DNA from 3 places in the Novosphingobium kalidii genome. Region 2 is predicted to be linked to each of the others. Evidence: predicted binding sites of a transcription regulator. Region 2 holds the regulator's gene; each other region holds the start of a gene.
What was found. Region 2 encodes LexA, which represses DNA repair genes until DNA is damaged. Its sites were predicted from a motif close to GTTCCNCNCTTGTTCT; they were not measured.
Positions count from the first base shown of each region.

Region 1: a site for LexA is predicted at 4,799-4,814, ahead of ABVV53_RS02430 (ImuA family protein). Genes of this name have one in related genera too.
Region 3: a site for LexA is predicted at 8,402-8,417, ahead of recA (recombinase RecA). Genes of this name have one in related genera too.

Region 1 covers NZ_JBEWLY010000007.1:117,046-127,240, forward strand. Annotated here, with positions in the region: gene ABVV53_RS02420 (error-prone DNA polymerase) at 1-2,273, opposite strand, end outside; gene ABVV53_RS02425 (Y-family DNA polymerase) at 2,273-4,084, opposite strand; gene ABVV53_RS02430 (ImuA family protein) at 4,002-4,778, opposite strand; gene ABVV53_RS02435 (thiamine pyrophosphate-binding protein) at 4,960-6,744, opposite strand; gene cobO (cob(I)yrinic acid a,c-diamide adenosyltransferase) at 6,978-7,595, opposite strand; gene ABVV53_RS02445 (hypothetical protein) at 7,592-8,179, opposite strand; cobalamin riboswitch at 8,396-8,602, opposite strand; cobalamin riboswitch at 8,662-8,853, shown strand; gene ABVV53_RS02450 (TonB-dependent receptor plug domain-containing protein) at 9,049-10,195, shown strand, end outside.
Region 2 covers NZ_JBEWLY010000023.1:67,920-78,114, reverse strand. Annotated here, with positions in the region: gene ABVV53_RS14225 (peptidylprolyl isomerase) at 1-986, shown strand, start outside; gene ABVV53_RS14220 (anthranilate synthase component I family protein) at 1,058-2,533, shown strand; gene ABVV53_RS14215 (phosphodiester glycosidase family protein) at 2,530-3,312, shown strand; gene ABVV53_RS14210 (anthranilate synthase component II) at 3,309-3,893, shown strand; gene trpD (anthranilate phosphoribosyltransferase) at 3,893-4,870, shown strand; gene trpC (indole-3-glycerol phosphate synthase TrpC) at 4,875-5,663, shown strand; gene moaC (cyclic pyranopterin monophosphate synthase MoaC) at 5,835-6,314, shown strand; gene ABVV53_RS14190 (molybdopterin molybdotransferase MoeA) at 6,311-7,531, shown strand; gene lexA (transcriptional repressor LexA) at 7,601-8,284, shown strand; gene ABVV53_RS14180 (ComEC/Rec2 family competence protein) at 8,289-10,195, opposite strand, start outside.
Region 3 covers NZ_JBEWLY010000008.1:161,719-171,913, forward strand. Annotated here, with positions in the region: gene ABVV53_RS03940 (N-formylglutamate amidohydrolase) at 1-197, opposite strand, end outside; gene cpdR (cell cycle two-component system response regulator CpdR) at 354-728, shown strand; tRNA gene ABVV53_RS03950 (tRNA-Val) at 816-890, shown strand; gene ABVV53_RS03955 (NADP-dependent isocitrate dehydrogenase) at 1,138-2,361, shown strand; gene ABVV53_RS03960 (cation:proton antiporter domain-containing protein) at 2,577-4,349, shown strand; gene alaS (alanine--tRNA ligase) at 4,384-7,053, opposite strand; gene recA (recombinase RecA) at 7,254-8,327, opposite strand; gene ABVV53_RS03975 (hybrid sensor histidine kinase/response regulator) at 8,569-10,195, opposite strand, start outside.

The DNA of each region.
Region 1 (10,195 bases), on a different contig from region 2:
GGGGCGTAGAAGCCCATGGGCTGCGCATTGAGCAGGGCCGCGCAGAAGACGTCGGGATGGTGATACTTCATCCAGCAGGAGGCGTAAGCGATCTTGGCGAACGATGCGGCGTGGCTTTCGGGGAAGCCGTAGCTTCCAAAACCCTCGATCTGCTTGAACGTCCGTTCGGCGAAATCCCCAGGGTATCCGCGCGAGACCATCCCGCCCACCAGCTTGTCGTAGAAGTGGCTGACTCCGCCCGTGAGCTTGAACGTGGCCATCGCGCGGCGAAGCTGGTCAGCCTCTTGCGCCGTGAACCCGGCCCCAACGATGGCGACTTTCATGGCCTGCTCCTGAAAAAGCGGCACGCCCAGCGTCTTTCCCAGGACATCGCGGAGTTCGGGACGGGGATATTCGGCCTTCTCCTTGCCTTCGCGGCGGCGAAGATACGGGTGGACCATATCGCCCTGGATCGGTCCGGGGCGCACGATCGCGATCTGGATGACGAGATCGTAGAACTCCTTGGGCTTCATGCGCGGCAGCATCGACATCTGCGCGCGAGACTCGATCTGGAAAGTGCCCAGCGTGTCGGCCTTCTGGATCATGGCGTAGACTTCGGGATCATCGTGCTGAAGATCCGCCATCGTCACCTTGATGCCCTCTTTCTGCTCCAGCAAGTTGAAGGCGCGGTTCATGCAGCCCAGCATGCCGAGGCCCAGGACATCGACTTTCATGAACTTGAGCGCGTCGATATCGTCCTTGTCCCACTCGATGATCTGACGGTCCTCCATGCGGGCCGGCTCGATCGGGACGAGATCGTCGAGCCGGTCCTGCGTGAGCACGAAGCCGCCGGGATGCTGGGACAAATGCCTGGGCGTGCCGATGAGCTGGCGAGCCAGTTCCAGCGTCAGCTTCAGCCGATGGTCTTCGGCATTGAGGTTGAGGCTTTCGATCTGCTCTTGCGGGATGCCGTCCATGCTCCAGCCCCAGACGAGGCCGGTCAGCATCTTGGTGAGGTCACGCGGGAGGCCCAAGGCCTTGCCGACTTCGGCGACGGCTCCGCGCGTGCGATAACGGGTGACGACGGCGGTTAGCGCCGAGCGGTCGCGTCCGTACGTCTCGTAGATCCACTGGATGATGTCCTCGCGTCGCTCATGCTCGAAATCGACGTCGATGTCGGGCGGCTCCTTGCGCTCTCCCGAAACGAAGCGCTCGAACAGCAGCTGGTGGTGGATGGGATCAATCGAAGTGATGCCGAGCAGATAGCAGACGCAGCTGTTCGCCGCCGATCCGCGCCCCTGGCACAGGATGCCACGGCGGCGGCTCTCGGCGACGATGGAATGGACGGTCAGGAAATAGGGGGCGTAGCCCAGCTGGTCGATCAGTCCGAGCTCATGGTCGATCTGTTGGCGATACGAAGCCGGTACGCCACCAGGAAATTTCGCCGCTGCCGCGTCTTGGGTGAGCGTGGCCAGCGCCTCTTGCGCGGTTCGGCCTTCCATCACCTCCTCGTAAGGGTACTGGTACTGGATCTCGCCCAGATCGAAGGTGCAGGCACGCGCAATCTCAGCGCTGGCTTCCACGGCATCGGGAAAGGCGGCGAAGCGGCGCTCCATTTCCTCCGGAGACTTCAGATCGCGGTCCATGAACCGCTCGCGCCGGAATCCCAGCTCGTCGATCGTGCACTTCTCGCGGATGGCGCTGACCACATCCTGCAGCGGTCGCCGATCAGGGCTGTGATAGAGTACGTCGCCTGTCGCGACGCTGCCTATGCCGGTCTTGCGGGCCAGGCCGTTTAGCCGGTGCAGGCGCTCGGCATCGTCGGGACGGCGCCGCAGCGAGAGCGCGCAATATCCCCGCACGCCGAACACATCGTGGATATCGCGCAGATGCGTGGCCGTGGCCTCATCGGGCATGTCCGGCACGAGGATGCCGACCATGTCTTCGGAATGAGCGGCGACATCGGCCCAGTCCAGAACGCACCGGCCCTTGCCGCCGCGCGCCTTGCCGATCGAGAGCAGGCGCGTAAGCCGCGACCAGGCGGCGCGGTTGGAAGGATAGAGCAGCAGCACGCGCCCGTCGGTCAGGCACACACGCGTGCCGGCGATCATCCGGCACCCCGTGGCCTTCTGCCCCTCCCATCCGCGCACGATACCGGCGACAGAGTTCCAGTCCGCCAGACCGAGCGCCTTGTGCCCGAGCAGCGCTGCCGCTGCGAACAGCTCTTCAGGCGACGATGCGCCGCGCAGGAAGGAGAAGTGGCTGGTGACTTGCAGCTCGACATAAGTCGCCATCAGCCGAACACCCCGTGCATGTACCAGCTGAGATCCCCGGTGGACGGTTCGACGCCATCCCCCCGGCGGAACAGCCAGAAGCGTAACCCCCCTTCCGCCTCGACTCGGAAGTAGTCCCGCACCGCCCACATCTCGCGAGCGTTGCGCCACCACTCGCCATGCACGCGCTCCGGGCCGTCGCCGGCGACGACGCGGTAGTCGCACCGGCGCCAGGTGAAACGGCGGGGCGGATGGTCGGGCAGCAGCGCCACCACGTTGGAGAGCGTCTCGGGCCGTTTCAGCAAGCGCACCGGCCGCTTCCAGGCGGGCCATCCCTGGGGGACGATAAGCGGCGGCACCCGCATCATCGCGCGTTCCGGCACATCGCTTTGGCGCGATGACATGCGGAAGAGGGCGGAAGCGCCAGCGCGGGTGCCGAGTTGATCGATCAGCGGCGCAATGTCGCGCATCTTGCTGGAGGTCTCGATCAGCACGCCCGCCGCCTGTGCGCCCAGCGGTTCGTGGTGCGGAACCGTGAGGTGCATCGCCTCGATCCCCATCCCGGGATCGAGTTCGGCCATCTTTAGGGCAAACATGCGCTTCAGGTGCCGGTCGTCGCGCGTCGCGCGAGAAGCCCCTACGCCCAGGCGCTGAGCCTCTCCGTCGACGCGATCTGCAGTCAGCAGGACGGTGCGCGCACCCAGGCCGCGCGTGCGCAGGTGCGCCACGAGATCATCGACGAGATCGCCAATCACGTGCGCGATGCTCTCAGGCGTGCCGATGGGTTCGAGCAAGCGGCGCGTCACCCGTGGGGCATCGGTGGGCACGACGGGAATGATCGGCTCGGCAAGGCTCCCCCGCGCCTGGTCGAGCCGTTCGACAGTCCGCAGGCCCAACCGGCGCGCGAGCGGTCCGCGTGGCATGGAATAGAGATCGGCGACCCGCTCCAGCCCGAACCTTGCGGCCGCGACAAGCGCCTCCGGTTCGAGACGAAGCGCGGCGAGCGGGAGGTCGGCGATGGCCTGGGCTTCCTCGCCGACACCGAGGAGAGTGACGGCCTTGCCGCTGAAGCGGGCGAGTGCATGCGCCGTGCCCAGGGTGCCCGCGACCGCGATGCAGGCGGTGAAACCAAGCCGTCTCAGGAACGCGAGCAAGCGGCGGCAGAAGCGCTCCTCGCCGCCGAACAGATGTGTCGTGCCGGTGAGATCGAACCACAGGCCGTCTGGACCCGAGACGCAGGCGGTTGGCGTCCAGTGGCGAGCTGCGTGGAGCGCGAGGCGGTCCAGAAAGGCCTGGTCCGCATCGGGTTCGGCATCGCAAACCCTGAGGCTAGCGACGAGCGCGCGTGCATGAGCGGCCGCCATGCCGGGACGAAGGCCCAGCTCCAGGGCAAGGGGGCAAGCGGCAGTGATCACATCGCGCTGGCTGATGCGCGTGATGAGGACAGTCGGACGGTCCCATAGCGCAGACCTTGTCGGCAACGCAGCGACTGCGGTGGCCTTGCCATCGTCGGCAGGCATGGCCTTGAAGGGATGCTCGGCATGTTCGCTGCGGCGGCCCATCTCGCGCATGGTCGGCCGCTGGTGTGCCGGCAAGGCATCGAGGTCCGACTGGGACGGCCTGCGACCAAGCGCTTCGTCGCGGGCCCAACGCGCGCCCGGACGCCAGCCTCCGCCTCTCGGAACCGAGCAGGCACCGGGATCGTCGTCAATGGGCGGCGGGAAGCGCGGCTCGGGCGCCAGGCGTACTTCAGGCGGCGTGGCTGGCCGCTCGTTCCTGCGCAGCCGTTCGATCGACAGCTGCGGCAGGAAGAGCGAGGCGACCCTGTGCATCGCACGCCTCCAGTTCGAGAGTGAAGGATTGGCCGTTGCGCTGGCGCACCAGCTCGACCTGCCAGCGGGGCCGCCCGACACCGGGCCAAGGCAGATGCTCGGAGGCGAGGCAGCCGATCCGCCAGCGTGTCATCGCCGAGGAGGGCGTGCTGAGCGGGCAGCGCTCGCGCGATCGGTGGCGCCGATAGAGCAGCATCGGCGTCTGGCCATCGGAAGCTGCGAGTTGCAGGCGGCGGGTCGCGGTCATGTCAGCCGATTTCACTTCGGCAACCACGCAGGCGAGCGATCCATCGCGCAGTGCGTCTTCGGCGAGAGCAAGGACTTCGGCGTCCTTGCGGCCCTGACCGTAGAGAACTTTGTCAGGGCCGAGGCCGACTTGCTCCAGACCCGGCGCATAGAGGTCGAACGTGGTCGCGGTCCACAACACGGTGCAGCCCGGCTGCTCGCTCAATCTGGCAGCTATTCCTGCTACGAACAGAGTTGCGGCGGCATCATCGTTGAGGCTGGCTGACGCCGCCGCCACCTCATGCAGCCCACCTGTATCAAGGCCATGGTCGGCAAGCTTCTCGTCGATCTCGGGCAGACCGAAGCCGAGGGCAGGGCCGCGCTCAGCCTGTGTGGCCGACAGCTCGGCGCGCAGGACGGAAAGCATCTCGGCCGGAGACCGGGGCAGGGCAGATGATTGGACAGGCACAGATCAGAATCGACTCACTTGTTCCCTTTATGTTCCAATGAATTGGGTTGCGCGTCAAGCGTGTGCCGGGGGTGAGGTGCGCCAACCCACAGGCAAATTTGCCTCATCGGAAAAACGAAAGGGGAGGAGCACCGACTGGCGCTCCTCCCCTTCCATGCTTCCAAGCGATGGAAACGCTAACTCAATATCCGCTGCTGTTCTCAGTCGAGCCGCCGCCGGATGAGGCCGCAGGTGCTGCACCGGGCACGCCGAGGAAGTCGCCTTCTTCGCCGAACCAGTTGCGGAACTCCAGGAAGCCCGGAATTCCCTTGAAGGTGCTGTTCGCTTCCCGATCGACTTCCACGTGGATCACGGCCGGCTTGCCGGAAGCGAGCGCGCGCTCGATGGCAGGCGCGATCTCCTCAAGCTTGGTGACGTATTCGCCATGCGCGCCGAAGCTTGCGGCCGTAAGGTCGAGGCGAACTTCGTTCCCCCAGCGGGCTTCAGGCGTGGATGTATTCTCACCCAGGTTCGCCTTGTAGGACGCAGCCTCGATGCCCCACGCATGGTCGACCGCGACGATGCAGAGGAGCGGCAAGTTCTTGCGCACCGCGGTTTCCAGCTCCGAGATGTGGAACAGGAAGGCGGAGTCGCCCGTCAACAATGCGACCCGGCGCTTGTCCCCGACCGCGAGCTGCGCGCCCAGAGCCATGGGCAGACCGTTTCCGATTGCGCCCCAGTTGGAGCTCCACATGGAATCGCGCGGGGTCCACTGCAGAAGAGCGGAGAACCACATGCTCGCCGCGCCGCCATCACGCACCAGGATCGTGTCCTCCGGCAACGCTTTCGTGGCCTCGATCGCGAGGCGCCCGGTGTGGATGGGCTGCGAGGTTGTCGGCACCGTATCCATAAGCGCCTGCTTGACGTCGTCACGGGTCTTCTTCCACTCGGCCAGCTTCGCAGCGGGTTCGCGCTTCAGGTCGCCCAAAGCATCGTTGAGTTGTGGCATGATGTCGCGCAGATCGCCGACCAGCGGCACATCGATGGGCCGGTTGACGCCGATGGCGGTGGCGTCACGCTCGACATAGATCCACTTGCGGTTCTGGTTGCCTTCCTTCCAGGCATGACCACGGCCATAGTTGAGCGCCTCGCCCAACTCGGTGCCGATTGCCAGCACCACGTCGGAGTTCGAGGCAATCTGCGCCCCTGCCTCCGAGCTGTAGGCAAAGGTGCGGTCGTCCATGCCGGGCAGGACTGCCTCTACAGCGTTGGACTGGAGAATCGGGCAGTTCAGCTTTGCTGCCAGCTCTGTCGCGATCGCATGCGCGCGGCTGACGAAAACGCCCTGCCCGTAGAGCAGGACCGGGTTCTTCGCGTCCTTCAGCAGTGCGACCGCTTCGGCAACCGACACATCATCCGCACGCTGGCGCACCAGGCGATAGCGATTGGGGGTGAGGACGGGAGAACCGTCGAACTTGGCCTGCATTACGCCGAGCGGCAGTTCGACGTAGGTGGGTCCGGGCACGCCGGTCAGGGCCTTGCGGAATGCTTCCTGCACGATCTCGTCGGTCTGGCCGGGATACTCGATAACGCCTGTGTATTTCACCGCGTTCTCGAACAGCGGCGGCTGGCTCATGTACTGCATCTTGCCGCGGCGGACGCGCTGTTCGTAGAAGCGCTGGCGCTGCGCCATGAGGAAGATCGCGGGGACGTTCTCCTTGAGCAGGAAATTGGCGCCTGCCGCGATGTTGCCGACGCCAGGGCCTTTGTTGACGCACAGCACGGGGATCTTGCCCGTCATCCGGTAGTAACCGTCGGCTGTGAGAGCCATGGCTTCCTCGTGGTGCGGTGAAACGACCCGCATGCCGCGCTTTTCGGCTTCGACGAACAGTCCGAAAAAGCTCGGGTCCGGTATGCCGAACAGCGTATCGACCCCTTCTGCCTGGAAAAGATCGAGCAGGCGTTCATACATTGTTTGTGTCGTCATATCGGGCCCATTGCTGAAGTGCGCAGAAGCAGGTCCGCGCGAGTGATCGAAACGCTGTGCCTGATAAGCGCATCCAGCCGCGAACGACAACCCGTCGTTCATTCCTGATCGAGCGCCCTGGCGGTATTCGAGAAAGAATCGAAAAGAGACGCCGCGTGATTCCCGCTTTTGCTAAAGTGAAGCAGTGTTATCCTTGTCTCCGCATCTTTGCTGACTCCGACAGGATGTGAGGCTTACAAGTCGATACCGATTTGTGCGCGCACGCCGGCACGAAAGGCGTGTTTCTCATCGCGGATGGTACTGACGGTATCGGCAAGCGCGATCAGTTCGTCATGCGCTGCTCTGCCCGTGATGACGACGTGCTGCATGGGCGGCCGATCGCGGATCGGCGGCAGCACTTCATCCAGCGAGAGATACCGATAGTTGATGAGGTACGTCAGCTCATCAAGAACCACTAACGAGACCTCCGGGTCGGCAAGAGCGAGCTTGGCCTTCTCCCACCCGGCTTGCGCCATAGCGATATCGCGCCGGCGATTCTGCGTCTCCCAGGTGAAGCCTTCGCCGCAGTTCTCCCAGCTTACGCCGGGCTGGCGAGCAAGAAAGGCGCGTTCACCCACATCTTCCTTGCTCTTGATGAACTGAAACACCGCCGCCGTGCGCCCGTAGCCTAGCGAGCGCGCGACCATGCCGAAGGCGCTCGAAGACTTGCCTTTCCCGTTCCCGGTGAGGACCAGCACCAAGCCCTTGTCGACTTTGGCGGCGGCGATGCGAGCATCGACGACAGCCTTGTGCTTGCGGCTGCGTTCCTCGTGTCTGCGTTCCTCTTGAGTGAGGTCTGCCTCCTCGCTCACTTTGCAGCCCCGTCGCGCAAACCCGGACGAGCGGTGATGAGCGCGGCATAGAGCACGGCGGCAACGCCTGACCAGAGCAAGGTCGCCAGCAAAGTGCCGGGGAAGTAGCGCTGAATCCGGGGCAGGAACTCGGCAATGGTCGGATCCGGGTAGCGGCCGCCGAGGAAGTAGAACCCGCCGCTGGAGAAGAGATTGGAGACGAATGCGGAGATTACCAGCAGCGCGGCCGCGGCGAAAAGTGCGGAGAGCCGCTCACCCAAGCGCTCGGCCACGAAGCGACCCGCGAACCACATCACTCCGTAGGCGGGAAGCAGCATCCAGTATGCGGGCGTGAAGCAGAAGCCGGAGCCGCCGAGAACGTAGATCTTCACGACATCTATGGCGAAGCCGAGGGCAAACAGCCCCGCGAAGGCCATTGGACGCCGCACGAAGTATCCAAGCACGAAGAAGCTCGCGAGGCTGGTGTCGGGCAGATGCACCACATGGCTGAGCGAGTGCGTGCGGGTGATGAGCATGACGGCGGCGAGCGTGGCGAATGTCGCCAGCTCGAAGCGCGGCGACTGCAAGGAAAGACGACGGTCCATAGAGGGTCTCCGGTCAGGGCTGTGGAAGAGCGCGCCCGCAGCTGGCGCGCGATCACGTGAAGGAAGCAAGGCAAAGCGACAGCTGCCGTCTCTAGCAGGTCAGCGTTTGGACATAACGTACGGCTCCCCTTCGACGCGACACACGAATGTCGTCCGCCAAGGGTCTTGCCCGCATTGTGCGAGCCCCTCGTTCGCTCGGTTCATCCCGCCCGCGCGAAGGAACGACGGCATCAGGCCGGTTTCCTGACTTCCGGATCAAACACGCTGGTCGCCGCCTTCTCGGGAGTAAGCCTCCCAATGGCATCGTGGCGATGCGCTCACCGGTCACAGTTGCGGGAGCAGTGCTGGTCTCCAGCGGACAACGCCGCCAGCCCCAGACTTCCCGATTAAGCCCCTTCGGGCACCCGATACGCGAGCCGCGATAAGCCATGTCTCGGCGAGCGGCAAGCTTCAGCCACTTGCATGCAGCGTATGTCCGGGATAGGGGCCGCGCCGCGACAGGTTCCCTGCGAAGGGATCAAAAGGGAACTCGGGTGAAAGCCCCGGGCTGCCCCTGCAACTGTAAGCGGTGAGCCATCCGGCCATTTCGCCATTGGGACTTCCCAGTTCTGAGAAGGCGGCCGGAACGGTGCTGACCCGCAAGCCAGGAGACCTACCTGACGCAGTCGTTCTTCATCCGGGCAGGGTGCACCGGGTGTTCGAGGGCCCTCGCCACAAGCAGGGTCGCCCCTCGTGCAACGACAGCACTGCCTTGCCGGGAAACCGCGCAAGGGGCGTCATGTCGTGCCCTGCGTACGGGGCAAGCGCGCACGTTCCCTTGCGACGGTCGACCGGCAGGTTCGACGCCGTTTGCTGGAAGGGACTTCATCTTGCCTCGTATCACTTCTCTGGCCGCTGTTCCGGTCATCACGCTGCTTCTCTCCGCTCCCGCTTACGCCGACGAGGCGCCGGATCAGAGCATCGTCGTCAGCGCCTTCCGCGCTCCCGTCTCCCAGGAACGCAACTCCTCCAGCGTCACTGTCCTTGACGAAGAGGCTATCATTGAGGAGCAGCCGATCGCTGTCTCCGACATTCTCCTGCGCACGCCCGGCATCAGCCTTTCACGCAACGGCGGCTACGGCGCTGTTACATCGTTGCGGATTCGCGGCGCCGACGCCGGGCAGACCGTCATGGTGATCGATGGCATGCGCTTGTCCGATCCCTCATCCACCGCTGGCGGATATGGCTTCTCGAACCTGATGCTCGACGACATCGAGCGCATAGAAATCCTGCGCGGCCCGCAGTCGATCCTGTGGGGTAGCGATGCGATCGGAGGCGTGGTCCACGTCACCACACGCCGGCCCGAGAAGCCGCTTGAAGGCAGCATTGCACTCGAAGGAGGAAGCAACGAAACCGTTTCTGCTCGCGCAGGTATCGGCGGCACGAGCGAGGCTATCGACTGGCGCCTGGCAGGCTCCACCTTCACCACTGACGGGATTTCTACGCGCGCCAACGGCACCGAGGACGACGGCTATTCCCGCCAGGCTGCAAGCGGTACGGTGACGGTGCGGCTGGCAGAGGGTGTCTCGCTCGATGTGCGGGGCTACTGGGCCGAAGCTCGCAACGACTTCGATGACTTCAGCGGCGATAGCAGTGCCTATGGTGTGACCGAGGAATGGTCTGGCTACGCAGGCCTCAACTTTGCACTGCTCGGCGGCAAACTGGTGAACCGGCTCGCAGTGCTCCAGACCGAGACGGACCGCGAGAACTACGATCCATCACGCCGCGTCCGTCAGATCACCTTCGATGCGCAGGGCAGAGTCCGGCGGTTCGAATACCAGGGTACTTACCGCGCCTCCGAGGCGCTGGGCGTTGTTTTCGGAGCCGAGCGCGAGGAGCAGCGCATGACCACGGCTTCGCCATCGAACACTCTTGCGCCTTATACGCTGGTCCCGAGCGAGGCCGACACCGACAGTCTCTATGGGCAGGTCCGGCTTACGCCGGTTGCCGGTCTCACACTGAATGCAGGCGCGCGCT
Region 2 (10,195 bases):
CAGAGCTCGCCACACAGACGTCGTCCGGCGTGGCGGACGCAGTCTTCGCCGCCCAGCAGGGCAGGCTTGCCATCGCGCGCAGCCCCCTTGGCTGGCACGTCGTGCGCGTCGAGACCATCGACCAGCGCCCGGCGCGGACGCTTGACCAAGTGAGAGGCGAGATCGCCAGCAACCTTGCGACCGAGAAGCGTCGCGCTGCGCTCAGCGACACGCTCGGCAAGATCGAGGAGCAGTTCGAGGAAGGTGCCAATCTGCCCGAGGTCGCGCAGAGCCTGGGCCTGCAAGTCCAGTCCACTCCCCAGATCACTGCCGACGGCGCGGTTTACCAGCAGCCTGGACAGTCCATCACGCCGGCGCTCAAGCCAGTCCTGCAGACTGCGTTTGCGATGCAGGAAAACGAGCCGCAAGTCGCTGAAGCCGAAGCTGGCACGACGTTTGTGATCTATGAGGTGACCGAAATCGCCTCCTCGGCCCCGGCTCCACTGCGCGAAATCACCGAAGACGTGAAGGCCGCCTATGCCCTCGACAAGGGCGCGGCGGCTGCGAAGGAGCAGGCGCAGAAGATCCAGGCCGCGGTGCGCAAGGGCGAGAAGCTTGAAGCTGTTCTCGCAAAGCTGCCCAAAAAGCTGCCGCCGGTAGAACGTGTTGGCATGACGCGCCCGCAGCTGATGCAGATCCAGCAGTCCGGTCGTCCGGTTCCCCCGCCGATCATGCTCCTGTTCGCGATGGCTTCGGGGTCTGTGAAGATCCAGGAAGCGCCGCAGCAGCGCGGCTGGTTCGTGGTCGCCCTCGATGAAGTGGAGCCCGGCAAGATCGATCGTAACGATCCTTCCGTTGCGGCAACCCGTCGCGAACTGGGCAAAGTGGCGGGTGGCGAGTACTCGGAAGCGCTCCGCAAGGCGATCACCAAGGACGTCGGCGTCGAGCGCAACGAGTCGGCGATCAAGGCGGTGCGTGACCAGCTCGCCGGCGAGATCGGCAACTGAGCGGGCGCAGGACGGACGGCGCGGGAACGGTGAGCGACAGCGAAACACAGCAGCGGCAGGCAGCATTGGCCATGCTTGAGAAGAGCCGCCCTGCCTTGGTGTGGCGGCGCCTTGTCGCTGATACCGAGACTCCGGTCGGCGCTGCACTGAAGCTGTTTGAGGCTGGCCGAGGCGACTTCCTTTTAGAGTCTGTAGAGGGCGGTGAGACACGGGGCCGCTATAGTCTCGTGGGGCTCGATCCGGATCTGGTCTTCCGCGCCGGTCCCGAGGGCTGCGAGATCAATGCTGAGTGGCAGCGCGATCGTCAGGCTTTTGTTTCACTTGGTGCCGACAGCCTCGGGGAGCTCCGTTCGCTGGTGGAGGCCTGCCGGATCGACGTGCCGCCCGAACTTCCCTCGGCTCTTGCCTGCCTCGTCGGGTACTTCGGGTACGAGACGATCGGGCTGGTCGAGAAGCTGCCGCGCGCCCCACAAAGCGCGCTTGAGTTGCCCGACATGCTGTTTGTGCGCCCATCGCTGATCCTCGTGTTCGATCGGCTCAGCGACGAGCTATTCTGTGTCGCTCCGATCTGGCCTGGCACAGGCGATCCGGAGGCGCTCGTCGCAGCGGCCGAAGAGCGCATCGACGAAGCCTTTCGGGCGCTCTCGCGAACTGTACCAGCGCCTGTCGGGGCGGCGCCTCTTGCCGTTCCCGAACCGCAGCCGGTCCTCTCGCCCGAGGACTACCGAACGATGGTCCTGCGCGCGAAAGAGTATATCGAAGCAGGCGACATTTTTCAGGTGGTGCTGGCGCAACGCTTCACCTGTGAGTTCCCGTTGCCCCCGCTTGCGCTCTATCGCGCGCTGCGCCGGGTGAACCCGTCGCCATTCCTGTACTTCCTCGATCTCCCCGGCTTCGCCCTGATCGGCTCCAGCCCCGAGATCCTCGTGCGTGTCCGGAACGGCGAAGTGACGATCCGCCCGATCGCAGGCACTCGTCCGCGTGGCGCAACGCCCGCCGAGGACAAGGCCAACGAAGCAAGCCTCCTCGCCGATCCCAAGGAGCGGGCAGAGCACCTCATGCTGCTGGACCTCGGGCGCAATGACGTCGGCCGCGTCGCAGCGGCCGGGACGGTTGAGGTAACCGACAGCTACACTATCGAACGCTACAGCCACGTCATGCACATCGTCTCGAACGTGGTGGGCAAACTCGACACCGCGAAGCACGATGCCGTCGATGCCGTTCTCGCCGGGTTTCCCGCCGGGACAGTGTCGGGTGCGCCCAAGGTCCGCGCGTGCGAGGTGATCGCGGAGCTCGAGCCCGAGGCCCGCGGCGCTTACGCCGGGGGAGTAGGTTACTTTGCTCCCGATGGCTCCGTCGACTCCTGCATTGTCCTGCGTACCGGCGTTCTCAAGGATGGCGTGCTTCACGTGCAGGCTGGAGCCGGCATCGTGGCGGACAGTGACCCGGCATATGAGCAGCGCGAGTGCGAGGCCAAGTCAGGCGCCCTCTTTGCTGCCGCCCGCGAGGCGGTCCGCGTTGCGGGAGAGCCGGGCTTCGGCCAGTGAGGATTCTTCTTTCCGCGCTGGCGGCGCTCGCGCTCGCCGCTTGTGACCGCGCACGAGACACGGCCTCCGCACAGGAAGCCCCCCCTCCACCGCCCTGCTCCAGCGCCACGTTCGAAGACACTCCGCTCACGCATTGCATCGCGGATCCGGCGCAGCATACGGTTCGCGTGGTACTCGGCCCAGAAGACGGAAGCCCTTACCGCAGCTTGTCGGAACTGGCGGTCGGAATGGGTGAAAAGGCGAGCCGAGTCGCATTCGCCGTGAACGGCGGCATGTTCGATGCCGATGGCATGCCGATCGGCTACTATGTCGAGGACAGCAACCGCCGCCACACGTTGAACCGCAACGAAGGCTGGGGCAACTTCCACTTACAGCCGAACGGCGTGTTCTATGGCTCCGATGGTAAGTGGGCGGTGCGTGCCAGCGACGACTTCGCCGCGCATGTCAAGAAGCGGCCGGAGTTCGGAACGCAGTCCGGTCCGATGCTGGTGATCGACGGCAAGCTCCACCCCCGGTTTGACGCGGACGGCCCCTCGCGCAAGCTGCGCAATGGAGTCGGTGTCGACAAGCATGGGCGCGCCCATTTCGTCATCAGCGAGGCGCCGATCTCTTTCGGCAAGTTCGCGCGCTACTTCCGCGATGAACTGAACACGCCCAACGCCCTGTTCCTCGACGGCAGCGTATCGTCCTTATGGGACCCGAACACCGGTCGGGTGGATGGCGGCCCACCGCTCGGCCCCTTGATCGTCGTCGAGAAAAGGCACAAGGCAAAGCCATGATCCTCGTCATCGACAACTATGACAGCTTCACCTGGAACCTTGTCCACTACCTCATGGAACTGGGCGCTGAGGTCGAGGTTGTACGCAACGATGCGCTCTCCGCAGAGCAAGCGCTGTCGAGCGGGGCACAAGGCTTCCTCATTTCACCCGGCCCCTGCACACCCAACGAGGCGGGCATCAGCCTTGACCTTGTCGGCGCTGCCGCGGACGCGGGCAAGCCGTTGCTCGGCGTATGCCTGGGACACCAGTCGATCGGGCAGTACTTCGGAGGCAAAGTCGTGCGCGGCGGGCTGATGCATGGCAAAACCTCGCCCGTCAGCCACGACAGCAGCGGCGTGTTTGCCGGACTTCCCGCACCTTTCACCGCCACGCGCTATCACTCGCTGATCGTCGACGACATTCCCGAAGCGCTGCAGGTCAACGCCAGGTCGGACGATGGCCACGTCATGGGCTTTCGCCACGCGAGCTTGCCGATCCACGGCGTCCAATTCCACCCGGAGAGCATCGCCACCGAACACGGCCACGATATGCTGGCGAACTTCCTCAAGCTCTGCGGCGTCGAGACGCGCCTGCCGGCATGATGACCGTTATGCCCCCCACCATCGCCGAAACCGAGGCGCTGTTTGGGCGCATGCTCGACGGCGAGATGAGCGACGAGCAAGTCACCGAGGCGCTCCTCGCCATGTCCAACCGCGGGGAAACCGCTGAGGATATCGCTGGCGCCGTCCTTGCCATGCGCGCCCGGATGATCCCGGTGGCCGCGCCGGCAAATGCCATCGACGTTTGCGGCACGGGTGGTGATGGCCAGCACAGCCTCAACGTCTCCACAGCCGTGGCCATCGTCGTCGCAGCCTGCGGCGTGCCGGTCGCCAAGCATGGCAACCGTGCCGCATCGTCGAAGGCAGGTGGCGCCGATACACTGGAAGCGCTCGGGCTCGATCTCACCCGCGCCAGCGACCTCGCGGAAGAGACGCTGGCCGATATCGGCATTGCGTTCCTGTTCGCGCAGAAGCATCATCCCGCGCTGGCTCACCTCGCTCCGGTCCGCAAGGCCATCGGCAAGCGCACGATCTTCAATCTGACCGGCCCGATGTGCAATCCCGGCCGCGTCACGCGCCAACTCGTGGGAGTGGCGAATCCGGTCTACGTCCCGATCTATCGCGATGCGATGGCAATGGTCGGCTGCGGAGCGGCAATGGTCGTGGGCGGCGAGGAAGGCCTGGACGAGCTTTCGATCGACGGCCCCAGCGTTGTCGCCACAATCAACTGCGGTAACGTTCCTGAGCGGATCACGCCTGCCGACGCCGGCCTCCCGACGCATCCGCTCGATGCGCTGCGTGGCGGTGACGCGAACTACAACGCGGCTGCCCTGCGCCGCCTGCTGAGCGGCGATCTGGGGGCATATCGTGATGCCGTCCTGCTCAACTCCGCCGCTGCGCTCGTCCTTGCTGGAGAAGCCAGCGACTTGCGCGATGGTGCCGAGGAAGCCGCCGAAGTGATCGACAAGGGCCTTGCCAAGGCCCTGCTCGACTGCTGGATCGCGGCCACTTCGAAGTAACGAGATGTCCGACAAGCTCATAGAAATCTGCGCTACAAAGCGCGAGGAAGTCGTCGCTCGCAAGGGCGACGCCACGGAAGCGGACCTCGACGCCCGCGCCAGCGAGCAGACGCCTCCACGAGGCTTCCGCAAGGCCCTGGAAGCAAAAGCCGCGCATGGGTTCGCGCTGATTGCTGAAATCAAGAAAGCGTCGCCGTCCAAGGGGTTGATCCGAGCCGACTTCCGTCCCGGTGAGCACGCGCTGGCGTATCAACTGGGTGGCGCGGCCTGCCTGTCCGTGCTCACCGATGCACCTTATTTCCAAGGCCACGAAGACTTCCTGATGGATGCGCGGGCTGCCTGCGATCTGCCTGTCCTGCGCAAGGACTTCATGGTCGATCCCTGGCAAGTCGCCGAAGCACGTGCAATCGGTGCCGACGCGATCCTGATCATCGTCGCCGCGCTCGATGACAATCAGATGGTCGAGATTGAGGCTGCCGCGCTTGAGCGTGGCATGGACGTGCTCGTCGAGGTTCACAACGAAGATGAGATGGCACGCGCGAGCCGCCTGAAATCACGCCTGATCGGCGTGAACAATCGCGACCTCAAACGCTTCGTAACCGATCTTGCGGTTACCGAGCGGCTTGCTCCCCTCGCGCCTGAGGGCACGCTCCTGGTCAGCGAAAGCGGCATCAACTCGCACGCGGATCTTCAGCGCCTTTCCGCTTGCGGAGCGCGCACGTTCCTTGTGGGGGAAAGCCTCATGCGCCAGCCCGACGTGGAACAGGCGACGCGGGCCCTCCTCTTCGCCTGATCCTCGGCGCATCCGCAGAGAGCTTGTCTCTCTGTCCTACAACGATCGGCTCTGGCATGACGGCGTGATGGCCCAATTTCAGCAGCACGTCTCGGAACCATTCGCTCACCACTCCAGAAAGCGCGGGATTTTCCTTTCCAGGACACCGGCAATTGCGGCAACCTGCGCCGCATGAGCAAATCCCTTTCCCACATCGACGCCGAAGGCACGGCCCGCATGGTCGACGTCGGCGCCAAGGCCGAGACCCAGCGGCTCGCCGTCGCCTCCGGCCGCGTCCGCATGAGCCCCGAGGCGCTCGCAGCCATCCGAGCAGGGAATGCGCCGAAAGGTGATGTGCTCGGCACGGCACGGATCGCCGGCATCATGGCCGCAAAGCGCACCGGAGATCTGATCCCGATGTGTCATCCCCTGGTGATCGACGCGGTTAACGTCGACTTTGCTTTCGAGGGGGACGCCGTTCGCGCCACCGCCACCGCTTCGCTCACGGGCAAGACCGGAGTCGAGATGGAGGCGGTCACCGCCACAGCCATCGCGCTGGTCACCATTTACGACATGGCAAAAGCGCTCGACAAGGCGATGGTGATCGAGGACGTGCGCCTGATCGAGAAGCGCGGCGGCAAGTCCGGCCACTGGCGGGCGGACGAGGCATGATGCGCGAACCACCGCTCCAGCTGGAAGAGGCGCAGGCTCGCCTTCTCGCCCTCGTCGAACCGCTGCAGATCGAGCGAGTCGATATCGACGGTGCGCTTGGCCGCTATCTCGCCGAGCCGCTGCGGGCCCGGCGCACGCAGCCTCCTGCAGCGCTCTCTGCCATGGATGGCTACGCCGTGTCCGAGGGCGATCTTACCGGGCCTTGGCAAGTCGTCGGAGAGAGTGCCGCAGGCCACCCCTTCGAGGGGACCATCAGTTCGGGCCAAGCGGTGCGGATGTCGACCGGTGCGCGCCTTCCGGCGGACGCCGCTTGCGTCATCCTGCAGGAAGATCTCGCGCGAGATCAGGATCGGCTGACACTGACGGGCGAGCCGCCGTCGCCAGCGCACAAGCACATCCGTCCTTGCGGCCTGGATTTCCGCGACGGTGATGAAGTGCTGCCGATCGGCACGCGACTTGGCCCTGCACAACTGGCACTGGCAATCAGTGCCGGGCACCGGCACTTGCCGGTGCGCCGTGCGCCGTCCGTGCTGGTTATGGACAGCGGAGACGAGCTCGCCTCTGACCCAGAGGTCTGCTTGGAGCATCAGATCCCCGCAAGCAACGCCGCCATGCTTGCCGCCATGGCTCGGGCGCTGCCTTGCGAGGTTCAACGCGTTGGCCCCGTGCCCGATTCGATGGAGGCGCTTGCGGAAGCGCTCTCCCAAGGCGCGGATGCAGACGTGATCGTCACCAGTGGTGGTGCATCGGTCGGCGATCACGACTTGGTGAAGCCGGCGCTCGAGGCTTGGGGTGCAAAGCTCGGGTTCTGGCGCGTGGCGATCAAGCCGGGCAAGCCCATCATTGTCGCCACGCGTGAGCATGGCGGCAAACGGCAGATCATTCTTGGCCTCCCGGGAAATCCAGTCTCAAGCCACGTGACCGCTTACTTGTTCATGCTGCCGCTGCTGCGGGCGCTGCTCGGCGCCGCTCGCCCTCTCCCTCGCACGCTGAGACTAAGGCTCGGGGCTCCGCTGCCCAGCAATGGTGGGCGGCGTTGTTTCGTGCGGGCCACTTGGGACGGCGAAGTCGTCTGTGCGCAATCCATTCAGGACAGCAGTGCATTGGCATCCCTCGCGGCGAGCAACGTGCTGATCGACCGGACCGCGAATGCACCCGAGGCTCTCGCCGGCGAAGACGTCGACGCGTTCTGGATCGAGAATGGCGGAATTGCTTGACGGGCGACTTCTTGTTGCTTACTTGTTCGCTAATTGTTCACGACAAGAACGCCTGAGGAGGCGCCGAACATGTTGACGCGCAAGCAGCACGAATTGCTCCGTTTCATCCAGGCCCGCCTGGAAGAAACCGGCATCTCCCCCAGCTTCGAGGAGATGAAGGAGGCGCTGGACCTGAAGTCCAAGTCGGGCGTGCATCGCTTGATCTCCGCGCTGGAAGAACGCGGCTTCATTCGCCGGCTGCCGAACCGCGCCCGAGCGCTTGAGGTCCTCAAAGAGCCTGAGAACGCAGCACCTCGCACCGCGGCCAAGCGTGCCGCCAACAGCAATGAAGCGCCTCGCGCGCAGCCGCCCGTTCCCTCTCCAGCCAATGACGTGATCGAGATCCCGCTTCACGGACGCATCGCCGCAGGCGTTCCGATCGAGGCACTGGAAGGCCAGGCATCGCTTTCTGTTCCGGCAGCGCTCCTGGGCTCAGGCGAGCACTATGCGCTTGAAGTCTCCGGCGACTCCATGATCGAGGCGGGCATTCTGGATGGCGACTTCGCGTTGGTGAAGCGCACCAGCACTGCGCGTGATGGCGAGATCGTCGTGGCGCTTGTTCGGGGCGAGGAAGCCACCCTCAAGTACTTGCGTCGCGAGGATGGCATGGTGCGGCTCGATCCCGCTAACGCGGCTTACGAGGCGCAGGTCTACTCGCCAGGAGAGATCGAGGTGCAAGGCAAGCTTGCAGGATTGCTGCGCCGCTATCACTGATCGATTAGGGCGCAGCTGAAGCAGAAGCGCTTACCGCGGGGCGCGAGGGCTGTCTGTCCTCGGCCCCTCGCCACCACCCGTGCCGACCTTCGCTGTCCGCGACGCTGCTAACGCGGGCGTTTGCAAGATCGATGGCGAGACCGCCCGTGTGCTGGAGAAGCCTGCGATCGACCTTGAGCCACCGGGGCCGGCAACTCCGCGGTAGCCAGCGGTCGGAGATCACCAGGTCCACACGCTCGCAAGCGGCGGCCAGGGCGCGTTCCGGCACGGCATCGCGGCTTCGCGTCAGCAGGAGCTGCCAATCTCGCTCGCCGCGCGTCAAGGTTATGACACAGGTGTCACGATTACAGTCCGCGCCAGGAAGGCTGACTAGAGACGTCGGTGTGCCGCTCATGCCTGCGATCTCAACCAGATTGTCCCTAACAAAATCGCTGCGGCTGGGGCGAAGGACGAACAGAGCGTCCGCCTCCTTCGACAGCAAGCCCACGTGGCGGCCGTCGCCCGAGATGAGCAGGTCCGGCGGCCGAGCCGTGGCTACAAGCACAGCCCCAAGCACCGCCGGTGCCAAGCCGAACCAGCGCACTTTACCGGACCACAGACCGAACCAGAGGCCGCCGCCAATGAACAGAGCAAACGCCGTTCCCGCCATCGCAGGGATGACCGTCACGGCGCCGGGCCGGCTGGCTACCCAGTGCGCAAGACCATTCAACCCGGCGATCGCATGGCCCGCTATCCACCAGGCTGGCGCTCCCATGCTCACTAGATCAAGCAGCAAGCCGCATAGAACCGAGGGCATGATCACCAGCGTGGTGAGCGGGATCGCGACCACATTGGCGAAGGCGCCGTAGATCCCCGCCCGGTGGAAGTGATAAAGGCCGATCGGCATCAGAGCGAACTCGATCACGAAGCCAGTCAGCAACACGAGCGCGAGGTGTCTCAGCGCCCGGACACCCAAGCCCTCCTCTCGTGGTGTCAGGAACCGGCGGACCGGCCCGGCGCCTGACAAGGCTATAATCGCAAGCACAGCGGCGAAGCTCATCTGGAAGCTGGGACCGGCAACGGCCTCGGGCCAGAGCAACATGACGAGAAACGCCGCCACGGCCAGCATACGCAGCGACAAGGGCTCGCGCCCGAGCGCAAGCGCCATCAACACAAGCAGTGCGCCGATGCACGAGCGCACCGTCGGCACCTGAGCGCCGGTCAGCAGGGTGTAGCCAACACCCGCAAAGGCGCCGAAACCTGCGCCCACGACCGGTAGCCGTACTCGCAAGGCCAACCACGGCCACAGCGCCAGAAGCCGGAGGCTGACGAAGTAGACCGCGCCGATTACCGCGCTGACGTGAAGTCCGCTGATCGAGAGCAGGTGCGCGAGGCCCGCGTCCCGCATCGCCTGTGCGTCGGCTCCGACGATCCCGCCCACATCGCCGGTGGCGAGCGCTGCTGCGATGCCGGCCTGCCGGTGCTCCAGTTGCTCCCGAATATGGCTGGAAATTCTCCGGCTCGCGCTACCCAGCCAAGGCGCGGCACCGCCCTCGTCCACGATCTTCGGCGCTTCGAGTGCTGTGCCCGTCGCGGCCAGCCCCTTGAACCAAGCGGTACGTGCGAAGTTGTAGGCGCCCGGCAGCATCGGGGGCGCGGGCGGCATCAACCGGGCGCGGAACCGCACCACCTGACCGGCATGGAGGCCATCGGCGCTCCCAATTGCGTCGGCCAGATTGATCCGGACGCGAATGGCGCGTTCGCCACCCGGCTCACGCGTGGCAAGTACAAGCCGGCTGCGGGCCTGAGCTGGCTGGGTTTCCACGGCGAGCACTGTCCCCGTCAGAGTCGCCACCCCCGGTGCGGCAATGGGGGCCGCGCCAACAAAGTGCGAGCGGGCCCATACCGAACCGCAGCCGGCTGCGACCACCA
Region 3 (10,195 bases), on a different contig from region 2:
TCCTCCAGCTTCAGAGCTGCTGATTCGGGGTGTCGCATATCTCGTAGCAGTGAACGCGGATAGGCGCGGCCGGCATGTGGCACTGCAATCAGCACCGGAAGGATAGACGGCTCTGCACCCCAAACTCGAAAAGCGCTCACGCTCGGCGCGCCGGGAATACGGCCACCGGCTACCTCATGCGAATCGTTATCAGGCATGACTGCCATTGCTGTCCCGTTCATCTCCGACTGTCAAAGAAGACAACGCCTGAGCGCACGAGTCGCAACGGCGGACGAGAATTTTAACTCCTAGAGTGATACGACGGCGCCGCGGCCAAGGCGGGCCGTGGCACAATTTTTCCGAACGAGAGGGCGATGATCCGCATCCTGCTTGCAGAAGATGACCAAGCCATGCGCACGTACCTGTCGCGTGCCTTGCAAAACGCCGGTTACGAGGTGACCGCAGTCGACCGCGGGACCGAGGCGATTCCTCTACTGGAGAACGAAAGTTTCGATCTTCTGCTCTCCGACATCGTCATGCCGGAGATGGATGGGATCGAACTTGCGCAGCGCTGCAATGAAATCGCGCCGCACACCAAGGTCATGTTCATTACGGGGTTTGCAGCTGTAAGCTTGCGGGCCAGCAGGGAAGCTCCCCAGGCCCGCGTTCTTTCCAAGCCCTTCCACTTGCGAGACCTTGTGCTTGAAGTGCAACGCGTATTCAGCGTTTCAGAGCAGGCCCGAATTTAAGCTTCCATCAGGGCTTGCATCTGGAGAAAGGCGCCGGTAAAGGGCCCTCCTCCGACGGCGATGCCGCCTGGAGAGCGAATGGTGTTCGGGCGTATAGCTCAGTGGTAGAGCACTATGTTGACATCGTAGGGGTCGCAAGTTCAATCCTTGCTACGCCCACCATTCGAAGAACCCGCTAGCCGAAAGGCTCAGCGGGTTTTTTCGTTCTGGAGCAGCAGAGCATGTGCCGTCTGCGCGGCTACAGCGCCGGGAAGTTGTCCGCATGCTCGCAAGTCGCGCGCTGCGGAAGCCATCCGCCCGCCCAAGCGGCGCCGCCTCGCAAGCAGGATCGCCCTCCCGATACTTGCCTTGCTAAGCGTCCGCCCTCTGCCTAAGAAGCCGCGAAAATCCTCACCCCAGGAGAGTTTGAATGGAAAAGATCAAGGTCAAGAATCCGGTCGTCGAGATGGATGGCGATGAGATGACGCGGATCATCTGGGAGTGGATACGCGAACGCCTCATCCTTCCCTATCTCGACATCGATCTGAAGTATTATGACCTTTCGATCGAGAACCGCGACGCGACCGGTGATCAGGTCACTATCGACTGCGCCAACGCCACGAAGCAGTATGGCGTTGCCGTGAAGTGCGCGACGATTACGCCGGACGAGGCGCGCGTCGAGGAGTTCAGCCTCAAGAAGATGTGGAAGTCGCCCAATGGCACGATTCGCAATATTCTGGGCGGGGTGGTCTTCCGCGAGCCGATCGTGATCTCGAACGTGCCGCGGCTTGTGCCGGGCTGGACTGACCCCATCGTTGTCGGCCGCCATGCCTTTGGCGACCAGTACCGCGCGACTGATACGCTGATCCCCGGCCCCGGCACGCTGCGCCTGGTATTCGAGGGTGAGGACGGCAAGAACATGGACCTTGAGGTGTTCAAGTTCCCCAGCGCCGGCGTTGCGATGGCGATGTACAATCTCGACGATTCGATCCGAGACTTCGCACGCGCTTCATTCAACTACGGCCTCAATCTGAAATGGCCGGTTTACCTCTCTACCAAGAACACAATCATGAAGGCCTATGATGGCCGCTTCAAAGACCTGTTCCAGGAAGTGTTCGATACGGAAGGTTTTGCGGAGCAGTTCAAGGCGGCCGGCATCACCTATGAGCACCGCCTGATCGACGACATGGTCGCGTCCGCTCTCAAGTGGTCGGGCAAGTTCGTCTGGGCTTGCAAGAACTACGACGGCGACGTGCAGTCCGACACAGTGGCGCAGGGCTTCGGCTCCCTTGGCCTGATGACCTCGGTCCTGATGGCGCCTGACGGCAAGACCGTCGAAGCCGAGGCTGCACACGGCACAGTGACGCGCCACTACCGCCAGCACCAGCAGGGCAAGGCGACCTCGACCAACCCGATCGCCTCGATCTTCGCTTGGACTCGCGGCCTAATGTACCGCGGCAAGTTCGACGATACTCCGCAAGTCGTGAAGTTCGCCGAGACGATCGAGCGCATCTGCATTGAGACCGTCGAGAGCGGCAAGATGACCAAGGACCTCGCTCTGCTGATTGGCCCGGATCAGTCATGGATGACCACCGAGCAGTTCTTCGAGGAAATCGTGAAGAACCTCGAAACCGAGATGGCAAGCTGGGCGTAAGCTAAACCAGTTCCCCTCCATCGGCGTGAAACTAACAATCTCGCGCCGATGGAGGGAACAGCCTTGGGACTCACTCAGTCCCCGCAGTGATGAGCCGAAAACGCGGCACCACCACAAATAGCGCCCGCAGCATTCTACCCGAACCTTGGCGCGTTTACCGATTCTGCTGCACTCGACAGTGACAACGGCACCCATGCTGCCATAGTGGCTAGCGCATGGCCGCCAGCACCGAACTCTACACACCCGTTATGTCAGACGCCCTCGTCATTCTGGGCGCGGCTGGTGCAGTGATCCCGATCTTCGCGAGGTTCCGGATCACACCGGTGATCGGGTTCATCCTGATCGGGCTGCTCGTCGGCCCCTATGGATTGGGCAAGCTCGTACCCGAGCACCCATGGCTCTATCACGTCACGATATCCGATCCCGACCGGCTCGACATTTTCGCTGAGTTCGGAATTATTCTGCTGCTCTTCTCCATCGGACTCGAACTCTCGTTCGGGCGCCTTTGGCAAATGCGTCAGCAAGTCTTTGGCTTGGGTTCACTCGAGCTGTTGGGCATCGGTGCTGCTTTGGCGGCTATCCTTACGGGATTGGGGCAGTCCCCCACTGCCGGCCTCGCGCTCGGCGCAGCGCTGGCGCTCTCATCGACCGCCCTTGTTCTCAGGATCACGAACAGAGCCACGCCAGTGGGACGCGCGGCGCTCGCCATGCTCCTATTCGAAGACATGGCGCTTGTCCCGATCATCTTCGTGCTTGGCGCGCTCGGCCCCGCCGCGCAAGACAGCATGGATGGACTGATGAGCACGCTCGCCACAGGTACCGCTGTCATCCTCGGGCTGCTCGTCATCGGGCGCTACATGCTGCCGCCACTTTTCGCGCAAGCCGCACGCACCAAGAGCCCTGAGCTGTTCCTTGCAGCGTCGCTCCTTGTCGTCATTCTCGCTTCGCTGGCGACCGCCGCCGCGGGCCTGTCACCGATCGTGGGTGCACTCATCGCGGGATTGCTCATCGCCGAGACCGAATACCACGGCGAAGTCGAGAACATCCTCGAGCCGTTCAAGGGCTTGGCTCTCGGCATCTTCCTGATCACGGTGGGCATGAGCATCGATCTGGCCGTCGTGGCGGGCGACATCTTGAAAATCCTGCTGGCGACTTGCGGTGTGATCGCGCTCAAAGCGACCGTCACCGCTGCTCTCCTTCGCATGATGGGCGCTCGGCGCGGGACTGCGGCCGAAACGGGCATTCTCATGGCCAGCCCCTCGGAGACGACGCTTATTGTCCTTTCGGCTGCCGCTGCGGCTCAACTGATTGAGCCTTCTACGGAACAGTTCTGGCAGATCGTCACTGCCCTCGGCCTTACCGTGACGCCTCTGCTGGCGATGGTTGGCCGCTACATGGCGGGACGCGTCGATACCATTGAGCCACAACAGAGGCTCCCCGACGAGCAAGAGCCTCGGGCCGTGATCGTGGGCTTCGGACGCGTGGGGCAGCTCGTCGCTGATATGCTTGCTGCCCACGGAAAACCCTATGTGGCTGTCGATGCGGACGCCGATCTCGTCACGGAAGGCAGGCGCCTCGGTTACGCCGTGACGTTCGGCGACGCCGCGCGCGGCAACGCCATTGCGCGTCTCAACCTTGAACAAGCGACCGCTGTCATCCTGACAATGGACGAGCCAGTTTCGGCGCAACGCCTCGTGCGCAATCTGCGCGCATCCTACCCTGATCTGCCGATCATCGTCCGCGCTCGCGACACCACGCATGCGGCTGCATTGTATCAGGCGGGAGCCAGCCAGGCTGTTCCGGAGACGCTGGAGAGTTCACTCCAACTGTCGGAAGCCGTCCTTGTCGACCTCGGGGTCTCCATGGGCCCGGTCATTGCCTCAATTCATGAGAAACGAGACCAGTTGCGGGAACAGCTCATGGAAGAGGGCGGGCTCACTGAGAAGCCCAGCCTCAAGAGTTCATCGCTACACGACCGGTCAGCCTGAATAAAGCCGAGCAGCAGCTCCGGAGGTCGACCGCCTACTCCGTCATGAGGGCCTTGATCGCCGAAAGGGCTTCTGCCCCTTTGGACCCATCCGGGCCACCACCCTGCGCCATATCAGGGCGTCCGCCGCCACCTTTGCCGCCCAGCGCCTCTACGCCTTTCCGCACGAGTTCAACGGCACTGACACGGCCGATGAGATCATCCGTAACTGCCGCGGCAATGCTAGCTTTACCATCGTTGACCGCGACGATCGCGGCTACACCCGAGCCGAGCCGCTGCTTCGCCTGATCCAGCAGCCCTCGCAGTTCCTTGGGATCGAACCCTTCCAACACCTGACCCGAGAACTTGATGCCTCCAACGTCCTCGTCCACAGTATCGGCATTCGCGTTCGCGCCGCCTCCAGAGAGGGCCAGGGCACGCTTGGCCTCCGCCAGTTCCCGCTCCAGCCTGCGCCGCTCTTCCAACAGCGCGGCCACTCGACCTTCGACATCTTCCGGAGTGGTGCGCAACAAGCCGGCCGCGTTCTTCAGTGCCTCTTCGCGCTGCACGAGCCAACGCCGTGCGCCTTCGCCAGTGAGTGCCTCGATCCGGCGCACGCCTGAAGAGACTGCACTCTCGGCCACGATGCGGAATACGCCTATGTCCCCAGTCGCGTTGACGTGGGTGCCACCGCACAGCTCAACGGAGTAGTTCCGGCTGCCGGTCTGACGGCCCATTGCAAGCACGCGCACTTCGTCGCCGTACTTTTCGCCGAACAGCGCCATAGCTCCGGCTGCGATCGCGTCGTCGGGGCTCATAAGCCGAGTCGTGACGCTCTCGTTATGGCGGATTTCGGCATTCACTTCCGCTTCAATCGCCGCGATGTCCTCGTCAGTGAGCGCCTTGGTATGGGAAAAGTCGAACCGCAGACGTTCGGCCGCAACCAGCGACCCCTTCTGAGTCACGTGATCGCCGAGACGGTGCCGCAGAGCAGCATGCAGTAGGTGCGTGGCTGAGTGGTTGGCGCGAACGGCATCGCGGCGTTCGCCATCGACCACCAACTGTACGGTATCGCCGACCGCGACCCGGCCCACTTCCACTTTGCCGTGCATCGCGTGAAGACGACCCAGTGGCTTAGAAGTGTCACTCACGGCGACCTTGAGCTCGCCAGCCGTAGCACCCGGTGCAGTCACAATAAGACCCGCATCCCCGACCTGACCACCGCTTTCACCATAGAATGGCGTCTGGTTCGTCAGCACCACAAGTTCCTCGCCCGCCTCGGCGAAAGCCACTTCCTTGCCGTCGCGAACAAGTGCGACGACGCGCCCCTCGCCTTGAGTCGAGTTATAGCCTGTGAACTCGGTGGCACCTTCGCGCTCGGCGATGTCGAACCAGATCTCGTTGTCGGCTGACTGACCAGAGCCCTTCCAGGCCGCACGCGCCGCGGCCTTTTGCTGTGCCATCGCCGCATCGAACCCGGTCCGATCTACCGCGATCCCACGCGAACGCAGAGCGTCCTCAGTAAGGTCATAGGGGAAACCGTAGGTGTCGTAGAGACGAAACGCGGTGTCGCCGGGCAGTTCAGCACCCTCGTCCATTCCCGCTGTAGCTTCGTCAAGCAATCGCAAGCCGTTGGAAAGCGTGCGGCGGAACTGAATCTCCTCGCGCTCAAGCGTCTCTTCGATCATCGGCTGTGCGCGGCCAAGTTCCGGGTAGGCTTGCCCCATTTCCGCGACGAGAGCTGGCACCAGGCGGTGCATCAGCGGATCGTGCGTTCCGAGCAGGTGAGCATGGCGCATGGCGCGGCGCATGATGCGGCGAAGCACATAGCCTCGGCCCTCGTTGGAAGGGAGCACACCATCCGCTAGAAGGAACCCGCTCGACCGCAGATGATCCGCTATAACGCGATGGCTAGCGCGCTGCGCGCCTGCCGCAGGAACACTGGTGAGACTTTCCGAGGCTGCGATCAGCGCCTTGAACGTGTCCGTGTCGTAGTTGTCGTGCACGCCCTGCATGACGGCCGCAACCCGCTCAAGACCCATGCCTGTATCTATTGAGGGACGGGGAAGATCGCCGACGATTTCGCCTGCAGCCTGCTCGAACTGCATGAAGACCAAGTTCCAGATTTCGACGAAACGATCGCCGTCCTCGTCTGGCGATCCCGGTGGACCACCAGGAATCTGAGGACCGTGGTCGTAGAATATCTCGGAACAAGGGCCGCAGGGGCCATCGTCTCCCATCGCCCAGAAGTTATCCTTCGTGGCGATGCGAATGATCCGCTCTTCGGGCAGGCCGGCGATCTTCTTCCAGAGCGCGAACGCCTCGTCGTCGGTGTGGTACACCGTCGCAAGGAGCTTTTCGGCAGGCAGACCCCAGACTCTTGTCAGAAGAGTCCAAGCGTGGGTTATCGCCTGCTCCTTAAAGTAATCACCAAAGGAGAAGTTACCCAGCATTTCAAAGAAGGTATGATGCCGGGCCGTGTAACCGACGTTGTCGAGATCGTTGTGCTTCCCGCCCGCGCGAACGCATTTTTGCGACGACGTGGCGCGCGGAGTTTCGCGCGACTCAAGGCCCGTAAAAACGTTCTTGAAAGGAACCATTCCTGCGTTGACGAACATCAACGTGGGATCGTTATAAGGGACCAGCGGCGCGGAGGGCACCACGTCGTGCCCCTGCGTGCCGAAGTATTCGAGAAAAGAGCGGCGGATTTCGTTAGTCGAGCGCATGGTGGTGCGGATAAACCGGCCTCATTCATGCGGCAAGCGCGAACGCACGATCAGCGTAATCGGACGCACCACCGCACCACAAAAAAACCTGCTCAGCCTTTCCCAAGCTTTGAAAGGAGAGCCGCTTTGTCTTGAAACGGAGCTTTTCTCGGGACGCTGGCGATCTTCTTGGCCATGTAGGCCGCCAACGCCCTGAAAACTTAGATGTCGTCTTCCTCTGAAGGTCCAGCCATCATTTCCTCTGCCAGACCTTCTGTCTTTGCACGAATGGCCTTCTCGAGCCTGTCGCAGATTTCAGGATTAGCCTTCAGATAGGTCTTGGAGTTTTCACGCCCCTGACCAATCCGGATCGAGTCGTAGCTGAACCAGGCACCTGATTTCTCGACGATACCGGCCTTAACTCCCAAGTCGAGAATCTCGCCGATCTTCGACACACCTTCGCCGTACATGATGTCGAACTCGACTTGCTTGAATGGCGGCGCGACCTTGTTCTTCACCACCTTCACGCGAGTGGCGTTACCGATGATCTCGTCTCGGTCCTTGATCTGACCGGTGCGACGGATGTCGAGGCGAACCGAGGCATAGAACTTGAGTGCATTGCCGCCCGTGGTCGTCTCCGGGTTGCCGTACATCACGCCGATCTTCATCCGCAGCTGGTTGATAAAGATCACCATACAGCGCGATCGGCTGATTGAGCCGGTGAGCTTACGCAGTGATTGGCTCATCAAGCGGGCCTGAAGGCCCACGTGGCTGTCACCCATCTCACCTTCGATTTCCGCCCGCGGGACCAACGCGGCAACGGAGTCCACCACCAGTACGTCAATCGCGTTCGACCGCACCAGCGTATCAGTAATCTCCAGCGCCTGCTCGCCCGTATCAGGCTGGGAGACAATCAGCTCATCAATGTTTACGCCCAGCTTCTTTGCATAGACCGGGTCGAGCGCGTGCTCTGCATCGATGAAGGCAGCGGTGCCGCCTACCTTTTGCGCTTCTGCAATACAGTGCAGTGCCAGCGTTGTTTTGCCGGAGCTTTCCGGCCCATAAATTTCGATTACACGACCGCGCGGCAGACCGCCTACGCCCAACGCGATGTCCAGCCCGAGCGAGCCGGTGGAGATCGCCTCCACTTGCATCGCCTCCTTGGAGCCCAGCTTCATCGCGCTGCCCTTGCCGAAAGCACGGTCAATCTGTGCGAGCGCCGCTTCAAGGGCCTTTTGCCGGTCCATTGCGTCCTTTTCCTTGCCTTCCTGGATCAGCTTGAGCTGAGCAGCCATGTCACTTTCCCTTCGCTACCTGGCTGACCGGAAAGGTCAACGTCACCAGCCTCATGTATCCCATTTGTTCTTTAAGAACAAGAGGCGAACATTGTCTTCCGTCAAGATCGACCACTCGCCTGAAAAGCCTGCTGTTCTGCTCGCTTGCGACGTCCCGGTCCACCAAAGCACAGCTGCCGCTGGGAACATCGGCGGGTCCTGCATTTCCACAGCTTCGTCGCCGCTGGGGCGCGGCTTCGCTTCAGGATTGCCGCTGCTTTGTTTGCGCCAGGATGTCGCCGACCTTCTCCGACAGTTGTTGGACCGAAAAGGGCTTCGGCATAAACCAAGAGTGCGTGAGCCCGATCTCCTTGCGCAGTTGCTCTTCAGCATAGCCGGACATGAACAGCACCGGCAGGACGGGCGCGAGCTCTCGGATGCTGCGTGCCATTGCCGGCCCGTCCATCGTGGGCATGACGACGTCGCTGACCACAAGATCGAAGCTGCCTCCCTGCTTCACGAGCTCCAGCCCTTCCTCCCCGTCACGCGCGGAGGTGACCTGATATCCCTGGCGAATGAGTGCGCGTTCAGCAACGACTCGCACCGGATCCTCGTCTTCGACAAGAAGGATACGACCTCCGCCTGCCCACTGGCGGGGAGCCTCGATCGCCTTGACGGGCGTTCGTTGTGAGCCTGGGGTCCCGTGCTCCACCGGCAGGTAGACCTTGAAGGTCGTTCCTTTGCCGACTTCGCTGTCTGCGAAGATGAAACCGCCGGATTGCTTCACGATGCCGTAGACTGTCGAAAGTCCGAGTCCGGTGCCCTTCCCCTGCTCCTTAGTGGTGAAAAAAGGTTCGAAGATCTTGCCGAGATGCTCGGGCGGAATACCGCTGCCGGTGTCTCCCACACAAAGTGCGGTATAATCCCCCACCGGAATGATGTCGTTGCGCATGGCTCGCACGTCGGCGGCGCTGACGCGCATCGTTGACAAAGTGAGCCGCCCCGAGCCGTCTCCCCGGGACTGCATTGCGTCGCGCGCGTTGACCGCCAAGTTGACGATGACTTGCTCGAGCTGTGTCGGGTCCGCGCGCACGGGCCCCAGATCCCGGTCATGAGTGACGACAAGCTGGATCTTCTCGCCAATCAGCCGCCGAAGCATCTGCGACACGTCGGCCACAATGTCTGGAACTTGCAGGATCTCAGGACGCAGCGTCTGCTGACGCGAGAAAGCCAGCAACTGCCGAGTCAACGATGCGGCACGATTCGAGTTCGCCCGGATCTGCTGGATATCATCGTAGTCCGAGTCGCCCGGAGTGTGCCGCATCAGCATCAGGTCGCAGGTCCCGAGGATTGCCGTCAGCACATTGTTGAAGTCATGCGCGACGCCGCCAGCCAGCTGGCCGACCGCCTGCATCTTCGTGGCCTGCGCCACCTGCCGCTTAAGGCGGGTTTCCTCGGACGAATCGGTCAGTCCCAAAAGCACAGCTGCTTCTCCCAGCCCTCGGACGCCCGCAAGGCTGAGTGACACAGGGTCGTCGGGCTGCGCTGCCAGGCGGACGGCGATGTCTCCTGCGGCTGCAGAGCCGTGGCCGAATCGCCGGATCGATTCAGAGAGCGTGCGCTTGTCCTCTTTTACCACAAGATCGGTGGGGTACGTCGGAGGTTGCTGCCCTTCGCGCCCCGCCGCGCGCATGAAAGCTGGATTGGCGAACAAGAGCCGCCCGTCGCGATCCGCCATCGCAAGGCCCAGCGGCAATTGGCCCAACAAGGCCTCCAGATGCGGCACGGCCGCTCCGGTGGTTTCGCCCGCCCCGATACCCAGCCCGGCATCGACCACTAGTATGAGTGAGGGAATCGTCAGCGGATCTGGTCGAACCGCCGCATCGGGA